One region of the Rhizobium sp. Leaf321 genome, then DNA from elsewhere that is predicted to be linked to it. Evidence: predicted binding sites of a transcription regulator. Region 1 holds the regulator's gene; each other region holds the start of a gene.
What was found. The regulator PhoB, encoded in region 1, activates phosphate uptake and scavenging genes when phosphate is short. The targets are predictions, from matches to a motif close to TGTCATNNANCTGTCAT.
Positions count from the first base shown of each region.

Region 2: ASF70_RS21935 (DUF1045 domain-containing protein) is a predicted target of PhoB. The motif match lies at 5,878-5,894, and genes of this name have one in related genera.
Region 3: ASF70_RS23790 (DUF465 domain-containing protein) is a predicted target of PhoB. The motif match lies at 3,473-3,489, and genes of this name have one in related genera.

Region 1 is NZ_LMOF01000006.1:366,808-374,699, forward strand. Features, by position in the region: gene phoU (phosphate signaling complex protein PhoU) at 51-764, shown strand; gene phoB (phosphate regulon transcriptional regulator PhoB) at 890-1,573, shown strand; gene ASF70_RS08220 (EamA family transporter) at 1,555-2,469, opposite strand; gene ASF70_RS08225 (helix-turn-helix transcriptional regulator) at 2,594-3,382, shown strand; gene ASF70_RS08230 (PACE efflux transporter) at 3,321-3,755, opposite strand; gene ASF70_RS08235 (GcrA family cell cycle regulator) at 3,952-4,491, opposite strand; gene ASF70_RS08240 (aspartate aminotransferase family protein) at 4,943-6,139, shown strand; gene argF (ornithine carbamoyltransferase) at 6,189-7,106, shown strand; gene ASF70_RS08250 (Hsp33 family molecular chaperone) at 7,306-7,892, shown strand, end outside.
Region 2 is NZ_LMOF01000008.1:987,625-995,516, forward strand. Features, by position in the region: gene ASF70_RS21920 (response regulator) at 192-3,902, shown strand; gene mnmD (tRNA (5-methylaminomethyl-2-thiouridine)(34)-methyltransferase MnmD) at 3,915-4,655, opposite strand; gene ASF70_RS21930 (FAD-binding oxidoreductase) at 4,702-5,856, shown strand; gene ASF70_RS21935 (DUF1045 domain-containing protein) at 5,969-6,676, shown strand; gene puuE (allantoinase PuuE) at 6,754-7,704, shown strand; gene uraD (2-oxo-4-hydroxy-4-carboxy-5-ureidoimidazoline decarboxylase) at 7,701-7,892, shown strand, end outside.
Region 3 is NZ_LMOF01000008.1:691,737-699,628, forward strand. Features, by position in the region: gene ASF70_RS20345 (alpha/beta hydrolase) at 1-476, opposite strand, end outside; gene ASF70_RS20350 (tetratricopeptide repeat protein) at 486-1,058, opposite strand; gene ykgO (type B 50S ribosomal protein L36) at 1,247-1,372, opposite strand; gene ASF70_RS20360 (5-(carboxyamino)imidazole ribonucleotide synthase) at 1,517-2,590, opposite strand; gene purE (5-(carboxyamino)imidazole ribonucleotide mutase) at 2,599-3,096, opposite strand; gene ASF70_RS20370 (YdcH family protein) at 3,118-3,321, opposite strand; gene ASF70_RS23790 (DUF465 domain-containing protein) at 3,551-3,727, shown strand; gene ASF70_RS20375 (metalloregulator ArsR/SmtB family transcription factor) at 3,846-4,103, opposite strand; gene ASF70_RS20380 (sulfite exporter TauE/SafE family protein) at 4,211-4,996, opposite strand; gene ASF70_RS20385 (thiamine phosphate synthase) at 5,133-5,786, shown strand; gene ASF70_RS20390 (tetratricopeptide repeat protein) at 5,786-6,922, shown strand; gene ASF70_RS20395 (hypothetical protein) at 6,946-7,302, opposite strand; gene ASF70_RS20400 (inositol monophosphatase family protein) at 7,511-7,892, shown strand, end outside.

The sequences.
Region 1 (7,892 bases):
GCGGGCGCAGAGCCCGTCAGCCGCAACTGCAGACATCAAGGATCAGACACATGGTTTCGACCCATATTCTCTCGGCCTATGACGAGGAACTGAAATACCTGAACCGCCGGATCTCCGAAATGGGCGGTCTCGCTGAACAGATGTGCGGAGATGCCGTGCGTGCGCTCGTGAACTCCGACTCCGCACTGGCCCAGAAGGTCATCTCGGACGACGTCATTCTCGACCACGCCGAGCGCGATATCCAGGACAAGGCGATCGTCACCATCGCCAAGCGCCAGCCGATGGCGGCTGACCTTCGCGAGATCATCGGCACGCTGCGCATTGCAGCTGACCTGGAACGCGTCGGCGACCTTGGCAAGAACACCGCCAAGCGCGTGCTCGCCGTGCAGGGAACAGGCGTCCCGCGCAAGCTCGCCCGTGGTCTGGAGCATCTTTCCGAACTGGCGCTGGTGCAGCTCAAGGACGTTCTTGATGTCTTCGCTAACCGCTCTGCGGAAAAAGCCGAGATCATCCGCCAGCGCGACGAAGAAATCGACGCGATGTACACCTCGCTGTTCCGCGAACTCCTCACCTACATGATGGAGGATCCGCGCAACATCACCACGTGCACCCATCTCCTGTTCTGCGCCAAGAACATCGAGCGCATCGGCGACCACGCGACGAATATCGCCGAGACCATCTACTACATCGCGACCGGCGCACAGCCGGAGGGCGAACGTCCGAAGGACGATACGTCCAACATGCTCGGCTCCGCCGGGACATGATGCAGCTCTCCCGAAATCGCCTGCCGGTTTCGCGACAATAACTGCCAAAACCAATGACCTGAAGCAGCGCGAGCGGATCTGGCGGATCTAAGTGCGGTTCGGGACGAGTGACGGAGCAAGTCGGAATGCAGCCGAAGATCGCAGTCGTGGAAGACGAAGAGGCCCTCAGCGTCCTCCTTCGGTATAACCTGGAGGCCGAGGGATACGAGGTCGATACCGTGCTTCGCGGTGACGAAGCGGAAATCAGGCTTCAGGAGCGCGTTCCGGATCTTCTCATTCTCGACTGGATGCTGCCGGGCGTTTCGGGCATCGAACTGTGCCGTCGCCTGCGCATGCGGCCGGAGACGGAACGCCTGCCGATCATCATGCTGACGGCGCGCGGCGAAGAAAGCGAGCGCGTTCGCGGGCTTGCCACCGGCGCAGACGACTATGTGGTCAAGCCTTTCTCGACGCCGGAACTGATGGCCCGCGTCAAGGCGATGCTGCGCCGTGCCCGACCGGAGGTCCTTTCGAGCGTCCTCAAATGCGGCGATATCGAACTCGATCGCGAAACCCATCGCGTTCACCGCAAGAGCCGCGAAGTTCGCCTCGGGCCGACAGAGTTTAGACTTCTGGAATTCCTGATGGCGTCGCCCAGCCGCGTCTTTTCGCGCTCGCAGTTGCTCGACGGCGTCTGGGGCCATGACATCTATGTCGACGAGCGTACCGTCGACGTGCATGTAGGGCGCCTCCGGAAGGCGCTCAACTTTTCCAACATGCAGGATGTCATCCGCACGGTCCGCGGTGCCGGCTACTCGATGGAAGCCTGAGCACCGCGTCTCCTAGCCGGCAGCGTCATGGCAATGACACCGGCCACGACGCAGGCGAGGCCGAGCCAGGCTGTCGAGGCAAGCGTTTCGCCGAGAAACACGACGCCGATGCCAACGCCGATCGGCACCCGCAGATAGGCCTGCGCCGTCGTGCCGACGGAGCCCAGCGTCTGCACCAGCCGGAAATAGATGACGAAGGCGAGCGGCGTCGAAAATACCGCCAGCGCCAATAGGGCGAGCATGGAATCGGTGCTGGGAGTCAGCGTCCAGGGCCGGTCGACCACGAGGCTCACGGGAATGAGGATGGCAGCGCCTGCAGTCAGCGATCCCGCGGCGGGCATCATCGGGTCCAATCCCTTAAAATTCTTGCCGAAGATGGCAGCCGCCGCATAGCAGATCGTCGCCGCCACGATGGCCAGTTGCGCCCAGAGGTTCTCGCCCGAGCCGGCAAGCGCCTCCATGCCGACGATCAGGCATATGCCGACAATGCCTGCCGCAACTCCGAACAGCTTGGTCCCAGAGACGCTCTCATGGCGGGTGATCAGCGCCGTCAACAGAAAGGCGAAGATCGGCGTCGTTGAACTCAAGATGGTGGCAAGGCCCGCATCGGTCGTCTGTTCGGCCCAGGCAATCAGGGTGAAGGGGACAGCGCTGTTGAGGCAGGCCTGAACCGTGAAGAGCGTCCAGGTCTGCCGGTCCGTCGGCAGCTTCAATCCGCGAAGGCGCAGTGCCGCAACGAGAATGAGCCCGGCGACCAGCGTCCTGACGGCGATAAAGGTGACGGGCGAGATCGTCTCCACACCGACCTTGATCAGCGTGTAGGACGCGCCCCAAAGCGTCGCGAGCGTGAGGAGCAGCAACAGATCCGTTGCCATGCTTGTTTTGGTGTCCGCCATTCCAGTTCCTATCCCCATCCATGCAATCTCCGCCCCTCTTAGCGGAACCAGGAAAAGAAATGCTTCGGCGACGGCCGAACCGTTGACCGCTGACGGCAAAGTTTTCCGGTGCTAGAACTGGATCATGTCCAATATGGTTTCAGGAAATACGATTGCGGAAGTTGCAAGCCTGATCGGCGATGCTGCACGCGCCAACATGCTGTCCGCGCTGATGGGCGGCCAGGCCCTGACGGCGGGCGAACTGGCACGCCACGCCGGTGTCACCGCGCAGACCACCAGCGGCCATCTCGGCAAACTGGCGCAGGCGCATCTGATCGCAGTCGAGAAGCAGGGCAGGCACCGCTACTACCGGCTTGCCTCTCCGGAAGTCGCGCACGTGATCCACGCGTTGATGGCAGTCGCCGCGGATGGGCCGAAGCGCCATCATCCTGTCGGCCCGAAAGACGAGGCGTTACGGCTTGCCCGCACCTGTTACGATCACATGGCAGGCCGTCTCGCCATCGCGCTCGCCGACTCCCTGACCGGCAACGGCTATCTGCTGCTCGGCGATGGAGCCGGCCTGATCACCGATGAAGGCCGGCGTTTCTTTTGTGATTTCGGGATCGATCTCGACCAGCTGACCCGTTCGAAACGCCCGCTCTGCCGGACATGCCTGGATTGGAGCGAGCGACGGCCGCATCTGGCGGGACAAATGGGTGCGGCGCTGCTGGACCGCGCACTCGCCGTCGGCTGGATCGGTCGCCGGGAGGAAACCCGGGCCGTGCGTATCACGCGCGCCGGAGAGATCGGGTTTGCCGAGACATTCAGTGTTCCATCGGACTGGCGTATCGCACCGTCCGAAACTCTGATGGTCAGGCGGCTTCCTGGGTCTTCCATTCCGGCAGCGGGAACAGCTTGTCGTAGCCAAGATTGAAGAGATAGGCATAGACCACGTAGAACAGCGCGATCGCGATATCCATTGTCAGCGCATGGAGAAGGGTAATCTGCAGATACCACGCGATAAACGGCATCAGCACGACCAGCAGACCGATTTCGAACAGCACCGCATGAGCAATGCGCAAGGCAGGCGTCTTTAGCGTCGTACCCCGTCGCGCCTGCAGAAAGCGGTCGAAACCCAGATTGTAGAGGTAGTTCCAGCCGGTCGCGACCGTCGCAGACACGACGCCGACAATGCCCATATGTTCGGCCGGCATGTCGAAGACGAAAGCGCCGAGCGGCACCATCATCAGAAGCCCGATGATTTCAAAGCTGATGGCGTGGCGAATACGGTCTCTTATCGAGCGCATGATCTTCCCCTTTAGGTGAGGTTCATGCCGGGTCGTCCCGGCGTTATGCCCATTCAGGGGGAGGTCGTCCTCTCTCGAGGCCGAAATAGGAGCCCAGGGAGTGCGAGGCAAGTTTTTTCAGCGCAAGTCAGCCATGCCGAAAACGCAAAAGGCGGGCCAGAGCCCGCCTTCGATTTTGTTTCCGTAGCCGCCTGGCTTAGGACGCGCGAGCAGCCGGACGACGGCGCTCATGCACGGGCTGGTAGGCAAGCTTCGCGTGATATTTGCAATAGGGCGACGCATCCTGCGCATCGCAACCGCAGAAATGGAAGTCGTCCGTCAGCGGATCGCCAACCGGCCACTTGCATGTGCGCTCGGTGAGATCCGTCAGCGACAGACGGCGCGAGATCGGCACGACGACGCTGCCGGAAGCGGTGTATTTCACCGGTTCGGCGACGTTGACGTCCTGATCTTCCTTGAGTGCGTTTGCACCCACCGTCCGTGCTGCGGGACGGGCTGTGTCGCGTCCGGCAAAGCTCGGCGCGCGCGGAGCTGCGGGCGCTGGGCGCTTAGATGCCGGGCGATTGGCCGACGCCGAACCGCCTGCTTTGGCGCGACCCGGAAGGTTGAGACGGTGCACTTTGCCGATCACGGCATTGCGGCTTACGCCTCCAAGTTGGGCTGCAATCTGGCTGGCGCTGAGACCTTCCGACCATAGTTTTTTAAGTCGCTCGACGCGCTCATCAGTCCAGTTCATGCCGTTCTCCGCCTTTGAACGTTGCTGGCAGACAGAATCCGTTCACCTCTGCGGCGAAATAAATCCGCCGCACCCACGCAATCTATGCTTCGAGGTGACTAGTTCCGCCGCATGCGTTCTAGTAATTGAGGATTAACCTAGTGTGTGGCTGACTCCGTGGCAAGAGTCGCTCGAATCGCCGCGAATCGATTTCGCGGTTTTCCCCAACTTGCTGCCCTCAAGAGTCATTTTTGTCACAGACCGAAATGCCGCAATACAGCATCAGGTTGCATCGCGGCATATGCCCCGAAAGCCCTATAAAACACCAAGTTTTGTTGACATGGAGGCACTTAGCCATGATAGTGCCCGCGCCGCCCGGTGGGCGGCATTTTTGATTTTTCAGGCCGCATTCCCGGTCTCCGGAGAGGTCTGGAGAGGGGGGTCGGAACCTACCCAGAGGAGTGATGTCGCCATGGCTGAAGCCGCACTTTACGACACGTTTGCCCGGGCACCTTTGCGCTTTGATCGAGGCGAGGGCGTATGGCTTGTGACGGAAGGTGGCGAGCGATATCTGGATTTCGGGGCAGGCGTTGCCGTCACCTCCTGCGGTCATTCCAATCCGCATCTGGTAAACGCGCTGAAGTCGCAGGCCGAGAAGGTCTGGCACCTTTCCAACCTCTACGAGATCCCGGAGCAGGAGCGTCTGGCCCGCCGTCTGGTGGATGCCACGTTCGCCGACAAGGTGTTCTTTACCAATTCCGGCGCCGAAGCGCTTGAGACCGCCATCAAGACGGCGCGTCGCTATCATTTCTCCAAGGGCCATCCGGAGAAATTCCACATCATCACCTTCGAGGGTGCTTTCCACGGCCGGACCATCGCGACGATCGCCGCCGGTGGTCAGGAAAAATACATGGAAGGCTTCGGCCCGAAGGCGCCAGGGTTCGATCAGGTCCCATTCGGTGATCTCGATGCCCTCAACGCTGCGATAAACGAAAACACCGGCGCGCTGCTGATCGAGCCGATCCAGGGCGAGGGCGGCGTGCGCGTCGTGGACAAGGAATTCCTGCGCGAGCTGCGTCGCATCTGCGACGACCGGGGTCTGCTGCTGATCCTCGACGAAGTGCAGAGCGGGGTTGGCCGCACCGGCCGGTTCTTCGCCCACGAACTGACAGGCATCACGCCTGATATCATGGCTGTTGCCAAGGGCATCGGCGGCGGCTTCCCGTTCGGCGCCTGCCTTGCGACCGCAGAGGCTGCTTCCGGCATGAAGCCCGGCATTCACGGCACGACCTATGGCGGCAATCCGCTCGGCATGGCCTGCGGCAACGCGGTGCTCGACGTCGTGCTGGCCGATGGCTTCCTTGAAAATGTCCGCGATGTCGCGCTCGTGTTCCGCCAGGGACTGGCAAGCCTGAAGGACCGTTTCCCTGACGTGATCGAAGATATCAGAGGCGAAGGCCTGATGCTCGGCATCAAGGCAAGGGTGCCTGCTGGCGATCTGGTCGTTGCAATGCGCGATGAGAAAATGCTGTCAGTACCTGCTGGCGATAACGTCGTGCGCCTTCTGCCGCCGTTGACGATCACGGCCGAGGAAGCCCGCGAGGGGCTCGCACGGATCGAACGGGCAGCCGAAAAGCTGACCAAGGCAGAACTTAAGAAAACAGCCTGAGCGCGATGAGGGGTGCCGGTGACGGTTCCCCTCGATAGGGGACGATAGCATGGCATCACCAAAGCATTTCCTGGATCTTTCGGCGGTTTCGCCGGAGGACCTCCGCACCATTCTTGACGACGCCAAGAGCCGCAAGCAGGCCTTCAAGGCCGGCAAGGGCGATCAGCCACTCGCCGGCAAGATGCTGGCGATGATCTTCGAAAAGCCGTCCACCCGCACCCGCGTCTCCTTCGATGTCGGCATGCGCCAGCTCGGCGGCGAGACGCTCTTCCTGTCCGGCACGGAAATGCAGCTCGGCCGCGCCGAGACGATCGGCGATACGGCACGTGTCCTGTCGCGCTATGTCGATGCGATCATGATCCGCACCACCGATCACAACCGCATGCGGGAAATGGCCGAGCACGCCACCGTGCCTGTTATCAACGCGCTGACCGACGATACCCATCCCTGCCAGATCATGGCCGACCTGATGACCTTCGAGGAGCATCGCGGTCCTGTCAAAGGCAAGACCATCGCCTGGACGGGTGACGGCAACAACGTGCTGCACTCGCTCGTCGAAGGCTCGGCGCGGTTCGGCTACAAGATGAACATGGCCGTGCCGATGGGCTCCGAGCCGCATGACAAGTTCCTGAACTGGGCGCGCAACAATGGCGGCGAGATCATGCTCTGCCACGACGCCGAACGGGCGGTCACCGGCGCTGATGTCGTCGTCACCGATACGTGGGTGTCGATGAACCAGGAGCACAAGGCGCGCGGCCACAACATCTTCCAGCCCTATCAGGTCAACAAGGCGCTGATGGATCAGGCAAACAAGGACGCGCTCTTCATGCACTGCCTGCCGGCCCATCGCGGCGAGGAAGTCACCGACGAGGTCATCGACGGACCGCAGTCAGTAGTGTTCGACGAGGCGGAAAACCGCCTTCATGCGCAGAAGTCGATCCTAGCCTGGTGCTTCGGCATCGTCTGAGGATCGAAAGCGCTTCCGACTTGAATTCGATGAGAGCCGCCACCATCTGACGGCTTTCAAAGCGCGCCGCCGAACGAGTGCGGCGCTTCAACACGATATCGTCAACGTTCTCAAATCCCCGGCCGGCGGTTCCGCTGCGGCTGGCGCTTGTGTAAAAGCGTTCGAGGAACTGAGAGCGCCGGCGCGAAGGAGTTAACTCATGGCGGAAGCGACTGTTGAACTGAACGAACTCGATTTTGCCGGCGACGACCGCGTCGTGCCCTTCCAGGTGGATGGCCTCGATGTGCGCGGCCGTGCAGTCCAGCTCGGGCCACTCCTCAACGCGATCCTCGCACGGCACGATTATCCGGCACCAGTCGCGCGGCTGCTGGCGGAAGCCGTCGTGCTCACTGCACTGCTGGGCACTTCGCTGAAATTCGAAGGCAAGTTCACCATGCAGACCAAGGGCGACGGCCCGGTCGACCTGCTTGTTGCCGATTTCTCCACGCCGGATGCACTGCGCGCCTATGCCCGCTACGACGAGGATGCGCTGGCCGAAGCCGTCGAGAACGGCAAGATCTCGCCTGCCGAACTGCTCGGCCATGGTTTTCTTGCGCTGACCATCGATCAGGGCCGCGGCATGCAGCCCTATCAGGGCATCGTACCGATGGACGGCTCGTCGCTCGAGGAAATGGCCGGCGTCTATTTCCGCCAGTCCGAACAGATCCCGACCCGGGTTCGCCTTGCCGTCGCCGAACTCATCGACCGCGACGAGGACGGCAACCCGCGCCACAACTGGCGCGCCGG
Region 2 (7,892 bases), on a different contig from region 1:
CGTCCAAGGTTGCCTGATGCTGCCGATTTAGTGTCATTGCGTTGATCCTCGATGCGTGAAACGCCCCCGGCCGCACTCCATTCGAACTTGCGAAAACGCAAATATTAAACAACCCTGTGTTCCGGGCAACGTGTTGTTAATACTCGCTATGGTGTTATCGGGTCGGTTTCCGAAAAATGGTGGGATCCCGCATGCGCGGGAGTGAGCGGGGCAGGGTGCACACGAAGAGCGAACGCCTGGAAAGCAAGTTTCTGGAGCGGGCCTGCGCCCGCATCGTGGATCTCCCCGAACCCGCCTATATCAAGAACTGCCGGCTCGCATATGTCGCCGTCAACCCCGCCTATGCGGCCATGGTCGGCGCTCGCCCGGAGGAGCTCGTCGGCCAGACAAGCCGCAGCCTCGGCAGCGATGGCGAAAAGGACGAGCGCAAGGAAAAGGAATGCCGCGCCCTGGTGTTCGGTGCCGAAGAAAAGGCGTTGGCGTTCAACGCCGACGGGATTTTCTCCCATGAGATCCATATCGAACGGTTTTTGACGGAGGACGATCATTCCTACGTCTTCGGCCATTTCCTGCCGGTCGGCGCTGCATCGCGCCCAACGGGTAATGGCGTCCCCGCGCCGCTCGAGACGGCAGCGAAGCCGTTTTCGCTGTTTGAGAACGGTCTTCTCGACGACGCGATCGACATGCTCGAAATGGGCATCGGCATCTACGACCGCGACAATGTGCTCGTTTACTGCAATTCGCAGCTTGTCGACCATTTCGATGCCTGCGGCATCGTCATCAAGCCGGGCATAGCGCTGGAGGACATCATCCACCGCGCCTATGATCAGCGGGAACGTGCGGCAAGCGGCAATGCGTCCTTAACGCTTGCGCCGCGCGAGAAGTGGGTGGAACAGCGTCTCCGTGCCTTCCTCGTTCCCTATCACGAGCGGATCGACAAGCTGCCGGATGGTCGCTGGATGCGCAGTCTCAACAAGCGGCTGGAAAATGGCCTGCTGATCGCCATCCGCCACGACGTCACCGACTTCAAGGACCAGGAGATGCTGCTGCGCAGCCAGGTGGCGGAAACCGGGCTTTTCCGCGCCATCCTGGAAGACCTGCCGGCCCCCGTGTTCGTTCGCAACGAAAAGCACGAGCTGACCTATGCCAACCACGCCTACGAGCAAATGCTGGGCAGCGAACGGGAAAACTATCTCGGCAAGACGGAAGCCCAGATGTTTCCCTGGGCGGCGGAGCGGTTCTGGGACGAAAACGCCCGCGTGCTGGACGGCGAGGCGATCGACAAGTCGGAGGATATGACCTTCCCGGACGGTTCGGTCATTCCGGTTCTTACACGCCTGCGCTCGATCGAGGTTGACGACGGCAGCCGCTATCTGGTCTGCTCGCGCACGGACGTGTCGCTGATCAAGGAAGCGCAGCAAAAGGCGGAAAAGGTCAGCCAGGATCTGCAGACGATCCTGTCGGCCCAGCCGGTCGGCATCGGTATTCTCGATGCGGATCTGGTTTTCGAATACGCCAACCCCGCCTTCTATACATCCTGGGATACGGACAAGCGCTTCGATCTGGCCGGCCGTTCCTACCGGGATTTCATGAAGGTCAATTACGACAACGGTATCTATGCCGGCTCGGACCTGGATTTCGATGCGATCTACAATGCCCGCATCGCCGCACTGACAGCCAGCAACGATCATCCGCCGATCGAGATCCGCACGCATGGCGGCCATTACCTGCTGATTTCGGGCACGCAGCTGACCGATGGCAAGATCCTCATCAGCCATACCGATATCACCGCGATGCGCCAACGCGATGCGGACATCCGGCAAGCGCAGGAAGCGCTGCAGAAACACGGCGCGCTGATGCGCGACGCAACCAGCGCAATGTCTCAAGGGCTGCTCATCCTGCATGACGGCGCGATTATCTTTTCAAACGATGCGCTTGCCGCCATGCTGGAGATGCCGGCCGACATGCTGTCGATCGGCAAAAGCTGGCGCAACGTCTTTGGCTACTGCGCAAAACGCGGCGATCTTGGCGATGCGCGCACCTCGACCGCGGCGTTGCGCGAATGGGAAGCAAGCGTTGCCTCTGGAGAGCCGGTATTTACCTCGTTCCGCGTCGAGGACCGCCGCTGGATCCAGCTCGAGGCCCGTCCGACCGGGGACGACCACTGGCTTGCGGTCTTCACGGACGTCACCGAGAGCAAGGAACGCGAGGCGGACCTGACGCGCCTGCTCAACCGGGCGGAAGCGGCCGACCGGGCGAAGTCGGAATTCCTCGCCAACATGAGCCACGAGATCCGCACGCCGATGAACGGCGTGCTCGGCATGGCCGAACTGCTCGCCAAGTCCAGCCTCGATACCCGCCAGAAAACCTTCGTCGACATCATCGTCAAATCCGGCAATGCGCTTTTGACGATCATCAACGACATTCTCGATTTTTCCAAGATCGATGCCGGCCAGATGAAGCTGCGCAAGGCGCCGTTCGATCCTGTCGAGGCAATCGAGGACGTGGCGACGCTTCTGTCGTCGGCCGCTGCCGACAAGGATATCGAACTGATCGTCCGGGGCGAGGTTTCGGTGCGCGAAACGGTCCTCGGCGATGCCGGCCGTTTCCGCCAGATCGTTACCAATCTGGTCGGCAATGCCGTCAAATTTACCGAAAAGGGCCATGTCTTCATCGACTTGAAGTCGCGGCCGATCGATGGTGACCAGCTGATGCTGTCGATCCGCATCGAGGATACCGGCCTTGGCATTCCCGAAGAAAAGCTTCGGTCGGTGTTTGAAAAGTTCAGCCAGGTGGATACGTCGTCCACCCGCCGTCATGAAGGCACCGGGCTTGGCCTTGCAATCACGTCCGGTCTGGTCGAGCTGTTCGGCGGTTCCGTCGAGGTCGAGAGCGAGCTTGGCCGCGGTTCGGTCTTTACCGTCAACCTGCCGTTTGCCGTGGTTGCCGAACGCAAGATGGAAGTGACGCTGCCGGTCAGCACCAGCGGTGCCCGGGTGCTCGTGATCGACGACAACGCTGTGAACCGCCGCATCCTCACCGAGCAGCTGAGCATGTGGGGCTTCGAGACCGTTGCCGCTGAAAACGGGGCGGAGGGTCTTGCTTTCCTGCACGAAGCAACCAGGCTCGGCATCGTCATCGATGTGGTCGTGCTGGATTATCACATGCCGGAGATGAACGGGTTCGACTGCGCCAAGGCGATCCGGCGCGACAGGCGCTTCGATTTCACCGGCATCGTCTTCCTGACGTCGATGGACATGGCAAACGACGAGACGATGTTTGCCGAGCTCAATGTTCAGGCGCATCTGATGAAGCCCGCCCGCGCAGCCCTTTTGCGCAGCACGATCATCGACGTCGTCCGCGTCATCCGCACCCGGCGCCGCGCATCCGGGCAGGCGGTGCCGCTCATTGCGTCGTTTACTCCAGCCGTCGACACAGCTGGCTCAAAGCCTGCAGAACCGGTGGCGCAGGAAAACACCGTCGCTCCTGTGATCAAACCAACGCTCGATGTTCTCGTCGCTGAGGACAACGAGGTCAACCAGATCGTCTTTACCCAGATCCTGCAGATGACCGGCTGGCTGTTCCAGATCGTCAAGAACGGGGCGGAAGCGGTCGAGGCCTGGCAGAAGTATGATCCGGCGGTGATCATCATGGACGTGTCGATGCCGGTGATGAACGGTCACCAGGCAACCCGCAAGATCCGCGAACTCGAAAACGCGACCGGCACGCATGTCCCGATCATCGGCGTCACCGCCCATGCGCTCGAAAGCGACCGCGAACTCTGCTTCCAGGTCGGCATGGACGATTATTTGTCGAAACCGATCAGTCCCGAAGCGCTTGAGAACAAGATCCGCCACTGGCTGGACGGCGCCGTCGTCGTTTCGGCGCTGGATGGCAACTGAGGTCTTAGAGCCTCAGTCCTTGCGTCCGCGCAGCATCTCGCGCTTGCCCGCAAAGCCGGGCTGGCGCTCCACGGTGAAACCCGCGGCCGCCAGATTGCGGCGGACGAAGCCTGCCGCCGCATAGGTTCCGAACGTGCCGCCCGGGCGGGTGCGGTCGAAAAGTGCCTGCATCAGCTCCGGCGACCACATGTCGGGATTCCGCGACGGCGCGAAGCCATCGAGGAACCAGGCATCGAAGTCAGCCTCTTCAGCCGTGACGCCGTCGAGCGCTGCGTCGCAGACAACCGTGAGCGTCGTCTGGTCATCGAGGTCGATGGTGATCCGGCCGCTCGGCTCATCCGGCCATGCTTGCGTCAGTGCCTGCCGCTGCGGATCGATTTCCGGCCACCGCGCCAGTGCCCGCCCGATCTCGTCGCGTTGCATCGGATAGAGTTCGAACGATGTGAAATGCAGCCGTGTGCCGGGTTTGCGGAAAAGCGCCCACTGGCGCCAGGTCTCGCAGGCGTTGAGGCCGGTGCCGAAACCGAGTTCGCCGATCCGGAACGTGTCTTCGGTCGGTGACATGTCGTTCCAGCGCTCAGGCATTCCGTTTCCGGCCAGAAACACATGGCCGCATTCCAGGCGGCCATCGGTGCGACAATAAAAGTGGTCGCCAAATTCGGTCGAATACGGCATATCGCCGTCATGCCAGTCGAGCGCCGGGGCTTCAGGCGTGGCGTCGTCTTTTACAATTTCGGGATCGTGATTGCTCATGGAAGATGCGGATAATCCTCGAGGTCCCCGGGGTCAATCGCCAGCGATGCCGCATCTCCCCGGCGATCATGTCGATCTCCTGATCATCGGCGGCGGCATCATGGGCCTCTGGGCCGCGGTCAAGGCGGAACGGCTCGGCATCCGAACCCTTTTGGTCGAAGCCGGACGGTTGGGGCAGGGTGCCAGCGGCGGCATTCTGGGCGCGCTGATGTCGCATGTGCCCGACCGCTGGAACGACAAGAAACAGGCGCAATTCGACGCACTCGTCGCCCTCGAAGACGAAGTTTCGCGGCTCGAAGGCGAGACCGGGCTGTCCTGCGGTTATCGCCGCTCCGGCAGGCTGATCCCGCTGCCGAAACCGCATCTGCGGCCCATCGCCCTTCGCCATCAGCAGGAGGCCGAGATCAACTGGCGGCACGACGGCGATCCGTTCCACTGGCATGTGCTGGATGCGTCGCCGTTTGCCGGTTGGCCTGATCCGTCCTTTACCGAAGCCGGCATCGTGCACGACACGTTTGCCGCCCGCGTTTCCCCCCGCCATCTGATGGCAGCGCTCGCCGCCGTCCTTGGCAACGCCCGGCATGTCAGCGTGATCGAAGGACTGCAGGCGGAGCGGATCGACCCTGTCGCAAACCGCGTCGAATTTGCCGATGGGCGCTCGATCGGTTTTGGCCATTGCATGATTGCCGCCGGTCCGCAGTCGTTTCCGCTGCTTGGTCCCCTGTCTCCATCCATCTCGGTTCCGCTGGGACAGCCGGTGAAAGGGCAGGCGGCGCTGTTGAAGGCCGATATCGATCCGTCGCTGCCGATCCTGTTTCTCAACGGGCTCTATGTGATCGCCCATGACGATGGCCATGTGGCGGTCGGCAGCACCAGCGAGGAGGAGTTCGACGCGCCGTTTGCCACCGATGCCAAGCTCGACGATCTGTTGGTTCGCGCCCGGGCGCTGGTGCCGGCATTGCAGGATGCGGAAGTCGTGGAGCGCTGGGCCGGCCTCAGGCCCAAGGCGATCGGTCGCGAGCCTATGGTGGGGCCGCATCCCGGCCATCCGCGCGTCATTGCTCTCACCGGCGGCTTCAAGGTCAGCTTCGGGTTTGCCCACAGGCTTGCGGATGCCGCGCTCGGTTTCGTCATCGGCCAGGAGCACTCGCTTCCCGAGAGTTTTATACTTTCGGATCATCTTGCGGTTGCTACGCGTTAAACGCGCGTTTAGGCCCTTTCTCGTCGTTAATCTGTCACGCAAATCGCGTAACCCAATTCGTGGGATTGATGAGCATGCGTGAATAAACGAACAGGGGCAGAAAAGGTGACGCATGCGCTACGCACTCTATTTTACGCCACCTGCGCATGATCCGCTGACGCTTGCCGCGGCGCAATGGCTCGGCCGCAGTGCCTATTCCGGCGAGGCGATGGAGCCGCCCGAGATCTGCAACCTTGGTTTACATGAGATCGCCTATCATACCGCGCTGCCGCGCCGCTGCGGTTTTCACGCCACGCTGAAGGCGCCGTTCCGGCTGGCACCTGAAATCACCGAACAGATGCTGCTGCGCCATCTGATGCGCTTTGCCGGTGCCCATGATCCGTTCGAACTGCCGCCTCTCGAAGTGGCCCGCCTCGGCAATTATTTCGGGCTTGTGCCGGCACTTCCCTGCGAGCGGATGCGGTTTCTCGCCTGCGCCGTCGTGCAGGAATTCGATGCGTTTCGGGCGCCGCTCTCGGAAGGCGAACTGGAACGCGCCGATCCCGGCGATCTCTCGGCACCGCAGTTTTCCAATCTTCATCGCTGGGGCAACCCTTACGTGATGGAAGAATACCGCTTTCACATGACGCTGACGGGCCCGATGACACCGGCCGAGATGCCGCGTTTCGAAACGGCCTTGCGCGCCCATTTCAATCCGTATCTGCTGCGTCCCTTGGAAATCGCCAACATCGCGCTGTTCGTCGAGAATGAGCCCGGTGCACCGTTCCATGTGCATTCTCTGCATCCGATGGGGCGCGTTTCCGCCCGCAAGATCGCCTGAGCGATCACGTTCCGTCTCGACATCGGCGGAAAGGCTGGGCTACCTTCCACAAGAGATAATCGAGGTGGACCATGCCCATAACCATGAAAGACTACCCCCGCGATCTCGTCGGCTATGGCCGCCACACGCCCGATCCGAAATGGCCCGGTGGCGCCAATATCGCCGTGCAGTTCGTGATCAACTACGAAGAGGGCGGCGAAAGCTCGATCCTGGATGATGATCCGGCGTCTGAAAACTTGCTGTCGGAGATCGTCGGCGCCGCCGCCTGGCCGGGCCAGCGCAATCTCAACATGGAATCGATCTACGAATACGGTTCTCGCGCCGGTTTCTGGCGGCTGCACCGGCTGTTTACCGAACTCAATGTGCAGACCACCGTCTATGGCGTGACGCTTGCCATGGCCCGTAATCCCGAAGCTGTCGCTGCCATGAAGGAAGCCGGTTGGGAGATCGCCAGCCACGGTTACCGCTGGCTCGAATACAAGGATTTCGACGAAGCGCGGGAACGCGAACACATCCTTGAGGCGGTGCGCCTGCATACGGAGCTTACCGGCGAGCGTCCTTACGGCATGTATCAGGGCAAGCCATCCGACAACACGCTGAAGCTCGTCATGGAAGAGGGCGGTTTCCTCTATTCGTCCGACAGCTACGCCGACGATCTGCCCTATTGGGTTCCCGGGTTGGATGGCAAGCCGTTCCTGATCATCCCCTATACGCTGGAAACCAACGACATGCGCTTTGCCACGCCGCAGGGTTTCAACACCGGCGATCAGTTCTTCACCTATCTCAAGGATGCGTTCGACACACTTTACCGGGAAGGCGAGGAGGGGGCGGCAAAGATGCTGTCGGTCGGCCTGCATTGCCGCCTCGTCGGGCGCCCAGGCCGCGTGGCGGCGCTGCGCCGTTTCATGGAATACGTGCTCTCCCACGACAAGGTCTGGCTGCCGCAACGCATCGAGATCGCCCGCCACTGGCACGCCCATCACAAGCCCTCAGATGCGTCGATGACCAGCACGGTGGCTGCACGATGACCGCCCGCAACGATTTCGTCGCGACCTTCGGTGGTGTGTTCGAACATTCGCCCTTTATCGCCGAGCGCGCCTATGACGGCGGCATGATCTTCGTGCCGCTGACCGCCAAGGGCGTGCATGAGGCGATGGTGGCGGTTTTTCGCGCCGCGGACCCGCAGGAGAAGCTCGGCATCCTCAACGCCCATCCG
Region 3 (7,892 bases), on a different contig from region 1:
GTGGCGGGCGCGAGAAGAAGCAGGCCTGCCGTCTTTTCCGGATGGTAGAGCGCGAAGGATGTGGCGATCGCACCCCCGAAGGAATGGCCGACGATGATCGCCTTCTCGATGCCGTAGCGATCCATGAGGCGAGCGATCGTTTCGGCCTGGCCATCCGGAAAGCCGTTCTCTTCGCCGCCACGCTCGGAATAGCCGTGACCGGGACGGTCGACGAACAGCATTTCGGCGCGCCCTTCTAGCGGTCTGCGGAACGCTGCTTCCTGGTCCTTCAGATTGCCGCTGGCGCCGTGGATGAAGACGATCGGGGGAAGGTCGCCCTCGGCTGGTGCTGCGACATGAAGGGCGTTGATACGGATATCGCCGAGATCGGTGAGTTCACCGTCGTTCGGAAGGTTGGCCTCGATCGCTTTCGCCTTCCAGGCCGTGAAGCCGAAGCCGAATGCGATGAGAGACAAGATAAGAGGTACAATCCCCATGGCGGCCCATCAGGTTCGGTTGCCGGCGATCTTTTCGGATAGCTTGGTCACAGCCTCCTGCGCCTCGCGATCGGCGGGGTAGATGTCGAGATAACGCTCCCACGCATTCAGCGCCTGGCTGTCCCGTCCGGCTTCGGTGAGGATTCCGGCAAGACCGGCCAGCGCGCCGAAATGGCGAGGCTCACGCTTCAGCACTTCGGCAATATCGGCCATCGCCTTGCGCTGGTCGCCCATCGCGTAATGCATTGTGGCGCGGCGGTTCCAGCCTTCGACATAGGCGGGATCGATGAGAGTGACGCGGTCGAGGAAGTCGAGGGCGGCGGCGTTGCGCTTTTCCTTGGCGGCCGTGGCCGCCCAGCCCATCAGGAGATTGACTGTGGGACTGCCCGACTCACCCATGTTCATGGCGATCTGCGTGGCGATTCCGCGCGCCTTTTCCGGATTGCGCTCACGTTTCAGCGCCGCAAATAGCGGGTCGACCCTGGCGTTGAGAGGCTGGCCGGCATTTGGTGCTGCTTCCGGACCTCCCTGCTGCGGACTTTCCAGCGGCGGAGCGGGAGGCATCGGTTGGGATGGCAGCATGGGCTGGGGCAGGGTCTGCGCAAAGGCAGGCACCGCAACACACACAGCAAGGATCACGAAGCTTGAACGAAAACAGCGCATGCGGATAAAGTAATCCGCATGCGCCGAAGGTCAAACCCGAAATTTCACGCTACCGACAATTTGATCGTCTCAGGCGTGCCCGGACAAAACGTCGATATCAGCGCAAATCAGCCCTGGCGGGCCTTGAAGCGCGGGTTCTGCTTGTTGATGATGTAAACGCGGCCCTTGCGGCGAACCAGACGGTTATCGCGATGACGAGCCTTCAGCGCCTTGAGCGAGTTCTTGATCTTCATTGTACTGGTCCAGAAGTCTGTGGGCTCAAAGAGCCGCTTGTCTCTATCAATCGAAAGCGTGCCGCCTATCTGTCGACGAGGGGCGCGCTCAGGTTGGCGTGCAGATAACCCGTGGCTGGATGCGTGTCAACCTTGTGACGCACTTTATGACCGGGTTTTCCGCCCCTTCAGCTCCGTGACATGGCCCATTTTCCGGCCCGGACGGGATTCCGTCTTGCCGTAGAGGTGGACCAGCACGTCGGTCCTCGCGAGCCAGCCGGGCACGTCGAGGATGTCGTCGCCGATCAGGTTGGTCATCACGCAATCGGAATGACGGCGCGGATCGCCGAGCCTTGAGCCGGCCACCGCGCGGATATGCTGCTCGAACTGCGAGACCACGCAGGCAGCCTCTGTCCAATGGCCGGAATTGTGCACGCGCGGTGCGATCTCGTTGGCAATCAGGGTGCCATCGGCCATCACAAAGAATTCCATGCCGATCACGCCGACATAGTCGAGGGCAGCGAGGAGCTTTTCGGCGGCACTGCGCGCGGTCTGCGCGGTCGTGTCTGGAATGGTCGCGGGCAGGGTGGAGGTATGAAGGATGCCGTTGCGGTGGATGTTCTCGGACGGATCGTAGCAGGAGACCGTGCCATCCTTGGCACGCGCGGCGATGATCGAGATTTCGCGCTCGAAGGGCACGAAGCTTTCGAGAACCATCGGCACCGAGCCGAGGTCCGCATAGGCGCCATCGGCCTTGTCGTCGCTGGAGCGGAACACGCGCTGGCCCTTGCCGTCGTAGCCCATGCGGCGGGTCTTCAAGACACCCTTGCCGCCGAAGTCTGCAAGCGCTGCTTCGAGATCGGCTTGGCTGTCGACGGAATGAAACCTTGCGGTCTCGATGCCGCAGCCGTTGAGGAACTGCTTTTCAACAATCCTGTCCTGCGCCACTTCCAGGGCCTTGGCCGGCGGGTAGACTGGAACCGACTGCTGCAGGAACTCGGCTGCCTCAACCGGTACGTTTTCAAATTCGTAGGTCACGACGTCGCAGCGGCTGGCGAGATCGGCCAGCGCCGTCCTGTCGTCGTAGGCCGCCGTGATCTGTTCGTTCGCGACCTGGGCGGCCGGGCAATCCGCCTGCGGTTCAAGGATGATGATGCGGTAGTTCAGGCGTGCGGCAGCGATCGCCAGCATGCGGCCGAGCTGGCCGCCGCCGATTATGCCGATGGTGCGGATCGTCATGATGTTTCTCAGGGTGCTTCGTCGATGGGATATTCGGCGACCGATGCGGTGTGGTGCGCGCGATAGGCGTCGAGTCGGTCGGCAAGGTCATCGTCGGAAAGGGCAAGCACCGCTGCAGCAAGAAGGGCGGCATTGATCGCGCCGGCACGGCCGATGGCCAGCGTGCCGACGGGAATTCCGGCCGGCATCTGGACGATCGAGTAGAGGCTGTCGGTTCCGCTCATCGTTTTCGACTGGACGGGCACGCCGAACACCGGAAGCGGCGTCAGGGCCGCTGTCATGCCCGGCAGGTGGGCAGCGCCGCCGGCACCGGCGATGATGACCTTGAAGCCCTCGTCGCGGGCGCTCTTAGCGAATTCGTACATCCGGTCCGGCGTGCGGTGTGCCGAGACGATCCGTGCTTCGTAACCGATGTCGAGCGTATCAAGCGTGTCGGCGGCGTTCTTCATGGTCTCCCAGTCGGACTGGCTGCCCATGATGATGGCGACTGCGGGTCTTTCTGACATTCCAGGCCCTTTAAGGTGAACTCAAGCGATGATGTCGGGAATGATCTGGTCTTCGATCTGGGTCATCCGGTCCTTGATGGCCAGCTTCTTCTTCTTCATGCGCTGGATGCGAAGAGCCTCACAGCCGACCTTGATCATGGCATTGATCGCGGCGTCGTAATCTTCGTGTTCCTGGCGAAGTTTCGCGAGTACCAGCCGGTTATCCGCCTGTTCCTGATCACGCATGCTCAGTCCCCATTCTTTACGCCGGCTTTTTGCAAACCCCGGCTTCATCTGCAAGCTCCTACCATCAAACCGCGTTAACTGGAAGTTAGCCGACGCCACGAATTTGCCGCTGAGAGACCATGATTTCTCCTTCGACAAAGCGGACCAACCGTGTCACACTTCTGTTGCAAACCTGAAGCCTTGGCTCAGAGGAGTGCCAAGGCAGGTACCTAAGGAAGGAACATGCCACATGACCGTCCAGGCGCATATCGCATCGCTTGAAAAGAAGCACGGCGACCTCGAAGAGGAACTCCAGTCCGTTCTCGCATCTCCATCCGCCGACGATCGTGAGATCGCAGAGCTCAAGCGCCGCAAGCTGCGCATCAAAGACGAGGTGGAGCGGTTAAAGACCGACACCCGTCATTAGGCGATCAAAAGCGCCACGCGCCTCACGTACATTCGTGAGAGGGTGCCCACAGCGGCACGATAAATTCCAAGACTAAAAGCAATAGTTCTGGTCGTAACGTCACAGTCGCGGCCAGAATTCACGTCCAGAACTGGTCGAGCCACAGGTTGAGCCGGGTGAAGCCGCTGCCGTTCACGGCATAGATGCGCCGCGTTCCCTCTGGTGTGACAGTCACGAGATCGCTGTCCAGCAGTGCTTTCAGATGCTGCGAGACGGCCGGCCTGCTGATCGGCAGTCCTTGTGCAAGTTCATTCACGGTTTTCGGCGCGCGTCTCAGCTCTTCGAGGAGATGGCGCCGGTTCGGATCGGCAATGGCTGAAAACGGATCGAGTGTCATAGTTTGAAGCTAAGCATAACTTGACGAAGCATCAACCGTTTTCGTGTCTCGCGACCGGCGGAAGGCCTTATTGTAATTGGGTTTTTTATGATGTTTGGATGGACCGGTCAGATCGGCAGGCCGTCCCACAGTAGCTTTACGCCGGCAACGAGAGCGAGCGCGTAGGTCATCGGATAGAACACTTCCGACTTCAGATGCTTGACGATCGCGGCACCGAGCATGGTCGAGACCAGGGCTGCCGGCAGCAATGTCGCCGAGATCGTCAGGTTTTCGGCCCCCAATGCGCCGAGAAGGAAATAGGGGATGATCTTGACGGCGTTGACGATGGCGAAGAAGCGGATGCTGGCCCCGGTGTATTTCTTAGGATCCAGCTTCATCGGCAGAACGTAGATCTGGAAGGGCGGGCCTCCGGCATGCGCCACGAAACTGGCATAGCCCGACAGCGCGCCCCAGAACGTGGCGGCCGCCGGACGATGGGGCAGTGCGGCGGCCGGACGGTTCTTATCCGGGCCGTAGACCTGCCAGAAGTAGCGGAGGGCGAAGAAGATCGTTGCCGCGGCAATAACAATCCGCAACGCGTCGTCCGAAACATAGGCCGAGGTCGCCCAGCCGAGCGCGATGCCGATGACGCCGCCCGGCAGGATCATCAGCAGGGTTTTTCTGTCGTTGAAATGGCGCCAGGACCAGAGTGCCACGATATCCATCAGGATCAGGATCGGCAGGAAGATCGCCGCCGCTTTGACCGGGTCGACTGCAAGCGACATCAGCGGCATGCCCATCAGGCCGATCGCGCCGCCAATGCCGCCCTTGGAAAGCCCGACCAGCATCACGGCGGGCACCGCTGCTGCAAAGAAGGCGAGGCTGAGCGTATCGGAGGAAAATATGTCTGGCATGGGCACTTCAGGCTTGCACCGTTGAGGCGGGCAGATGGGATGAGCGGTTGATTGCGCAATCCTTCCGGTCTATCGAATCATTCAAGAGAAAACGAGTGCGGATCGCCGGGTTGCGGTTCGCTGCATGGGAAGAAACATGAAGAAACAGGAAGAGCGTTGCCGTCTGGTGCTGATCGTGCCGCAGGATGCGGATGCGAAAGCGCAGGCGGACCGACTGGAGAAGGCGCTTGCGGGCGGCGATGTCGCCTCGGTGATCCTGCCGCAATACGATGAAGACGATACCGCGTTCCAGGACCGCGCCGAACTCATGGTGCCGATGATCCAGGCCGCGGGTGCCGCAGCGCTGATCGCCGGAGACAGCCGCGTCGCAGGTCGCGTCAAGGCAGATGGCCTGCATATGGCCGGTTCGATGGAAGAGCTGGAAGAAACGATCGAGAAATTCAGCCCGAAGATGATCGTCGGCGCCGGTGGTGCATCCGAGCGTCACACGGCGCTCGAAGTGGGCGAGCGCCGCCCCGACTATATTTTCTTCGGCAAGCTCGATGGCGACATCAAGCCGGAGGCGCATCCGAAGAACGTCGCGCTTGCGGAATGGTGGGCTTCGATGGTGGAAATTCCCTGCATCGCCATGGGCGGCACGGACATTTCCTCGGCGCTCGAGGTTGCCGAAAACGGAGCGGAATTTGTGGCTTTGAGACTGGCTGTCTTCGATCATCCCGAAGGACCGCAGGAAGCAGTTCGACTGGTCAACGCCGATCTGGACGAAAAAGCGCCACGGTTTGAGGCTTGATGGTCTCCATGCCATCGATTCGTCGCGCCTCATCCACCGTCCTGATGCTTGCCGCCAGCCTTTCCGCGTCGGCCGTCTTGCCGCATCCGGCAATTGCGCAGGTGCAGCAACCCGGTGCGGTGGAGCAGGAGGGGCCGACGGCGGCGCAGTCGCGTCAGGTGGTGACGAGACCGGTCGCGCCGGATGCAATGGGCGTCGAACGCGGTGCACAGCCCGATGGCATCGTGCCGTCCGCCGGTGTCGAACTCTATCAGCGCATGGGCGTGACCTTGCCGCCACTGCCGCCGGAGAAGCCCTATACGGGCCCGATCGACGAGGCCTATGGTGCGTTCCAGCGCGGCTTGTACGTCAAGGCGCTCGATGTCGCACTGAAGCGTGCGTCGGCCGGCGATGCGGCGTCGCAGACGCTTGTCGCCGAAATGATGAGCAAGGGGCTCGGCATCAACCGCGACGCAAAGACCGCGGCCTTCTGGTACGGGCAGGCTGCCGAGCGCGGCGATCCTGCCGCCATGTTCCAGTATTCGCTTCTTTTGATGAGCGGCCGTTACGTGCCCGCCGACAAAAAGAAGGCCGACGACTATATGCGCAAGGCGGCGGAAGCCGGCAATTCATCGGCGCAGTTCAACTGGGGCCAGATCCTGGTGTCGGACAATCCGGGCGACAAAGGTTTCAAGCTGGCGCTGCCATTCTACGAGCGGGCGGCAAAGCAGGGCGTGGCGGATGCGCAATATGCGGTGGCCCAGCTCTACGTGAACATGAAGGGCGTGCCCGAGGAGAAGAAGGCCGAGGCTCGCCGATGGCTGGAGCGCGCGGCGAAGGCCGGGTTCGACACGGCGCAGCTCGACATGGGCATCTGGTTCGTCAACGGCGTCGGCGGCGAGCGCAACTACGACAAGGGCTTCGAATGGCTGCGGATTGCAGCCCATCGCGGCAATGTGGTTGCCCAGAACAAGCTGTCGCATCTCTATATCGAGGCGCTGGGCACGCGACCAAACCCGGTCGAGGCCGCCAAGTGGTATGTGCTTTCAAGGCGTGCCGGACTTCAAGACGCGGCGCTTGAAGATTTCTACCTCGGCATCAACGACGAGCAGCAGCGCCAGGCGATCGACGCGGCGAACCGCTTCCGCCGCCAGTAGTCAACCGCCAGTAGTTCAAGTGGTCAGGCGGTTGCCTTCATCGCCGCCAGCGTGAACAGGGCGTGGCGGATGATAAAGCCGTGGGCAAGCGCCAGGATCAGCAGCGTTACCAGCCAGACGATCAGGTAGATGCCCGGCGAGGCCTTGATACGGCCGCCCATGCGGGGGCCAAGTGCGAACATGGCTGTCACGAAGAGCGCGCAGGCCGGCAGAAGCAGCAGCGCGATCATGGCCGGTGCCGTGCTGGTCGGTGTGCCGGTCAGGGTGAAGTGGATCGGCAACTGGGTATCGGCCGGCAGCGCCGAGATCAGACCCAGCGACAGCATGGTCATCACGCCCACAAGTCCGAGGCTGATGCCGAATGGCAATGCGATCTTCACGGTGATACTCCTAAAATCTCGATAGCCGGCGTTCTGGCAGATCGCAGGCAGGCGGGCAATGTCGCATTTTGTCCGTTCACGCGGGCTTTGTCGGCTTCGACTTGAATTTCCCTTGGTTTTGTGGTCTTGAACCGGCCAATCAAGACAATTCGCCACAGACACGTCCCGGCTGATGCATGTTCGGGACCATACGATCAGGATTTCCCGCATGGCCCGCTCAGCCCTTCTCAACGTCATGGTTCAGGCCGCCCTCAAGGCTGGCAAGTCGCTCTCCAGGGATTTCGGCGAAGTTCAGAACCTGCAGGTTTCGGTCAAGGGACCGGGCGATTTCGTGACCCAGGCGGATCTCAAGGCGGAAAAGATCGTCCATGACGAGCTGATGAAGGCGCGCCCGACCTACGGCTTCCTCGGTGAGGAAAGCCAGGAGGAGAAGGGCACGGACGGCGCTCATCGCTGGATCGTCGATCCGCTCGACGGCACGACCAACTTCCTGCACGGCATTCCGCAGTTCGCGGTGTCGATCGCGCTGGAGCGCAATGGCGAAATCGTCGCCGGCGTGATCTTCAACCCGGGCACGGATGAACTCTATA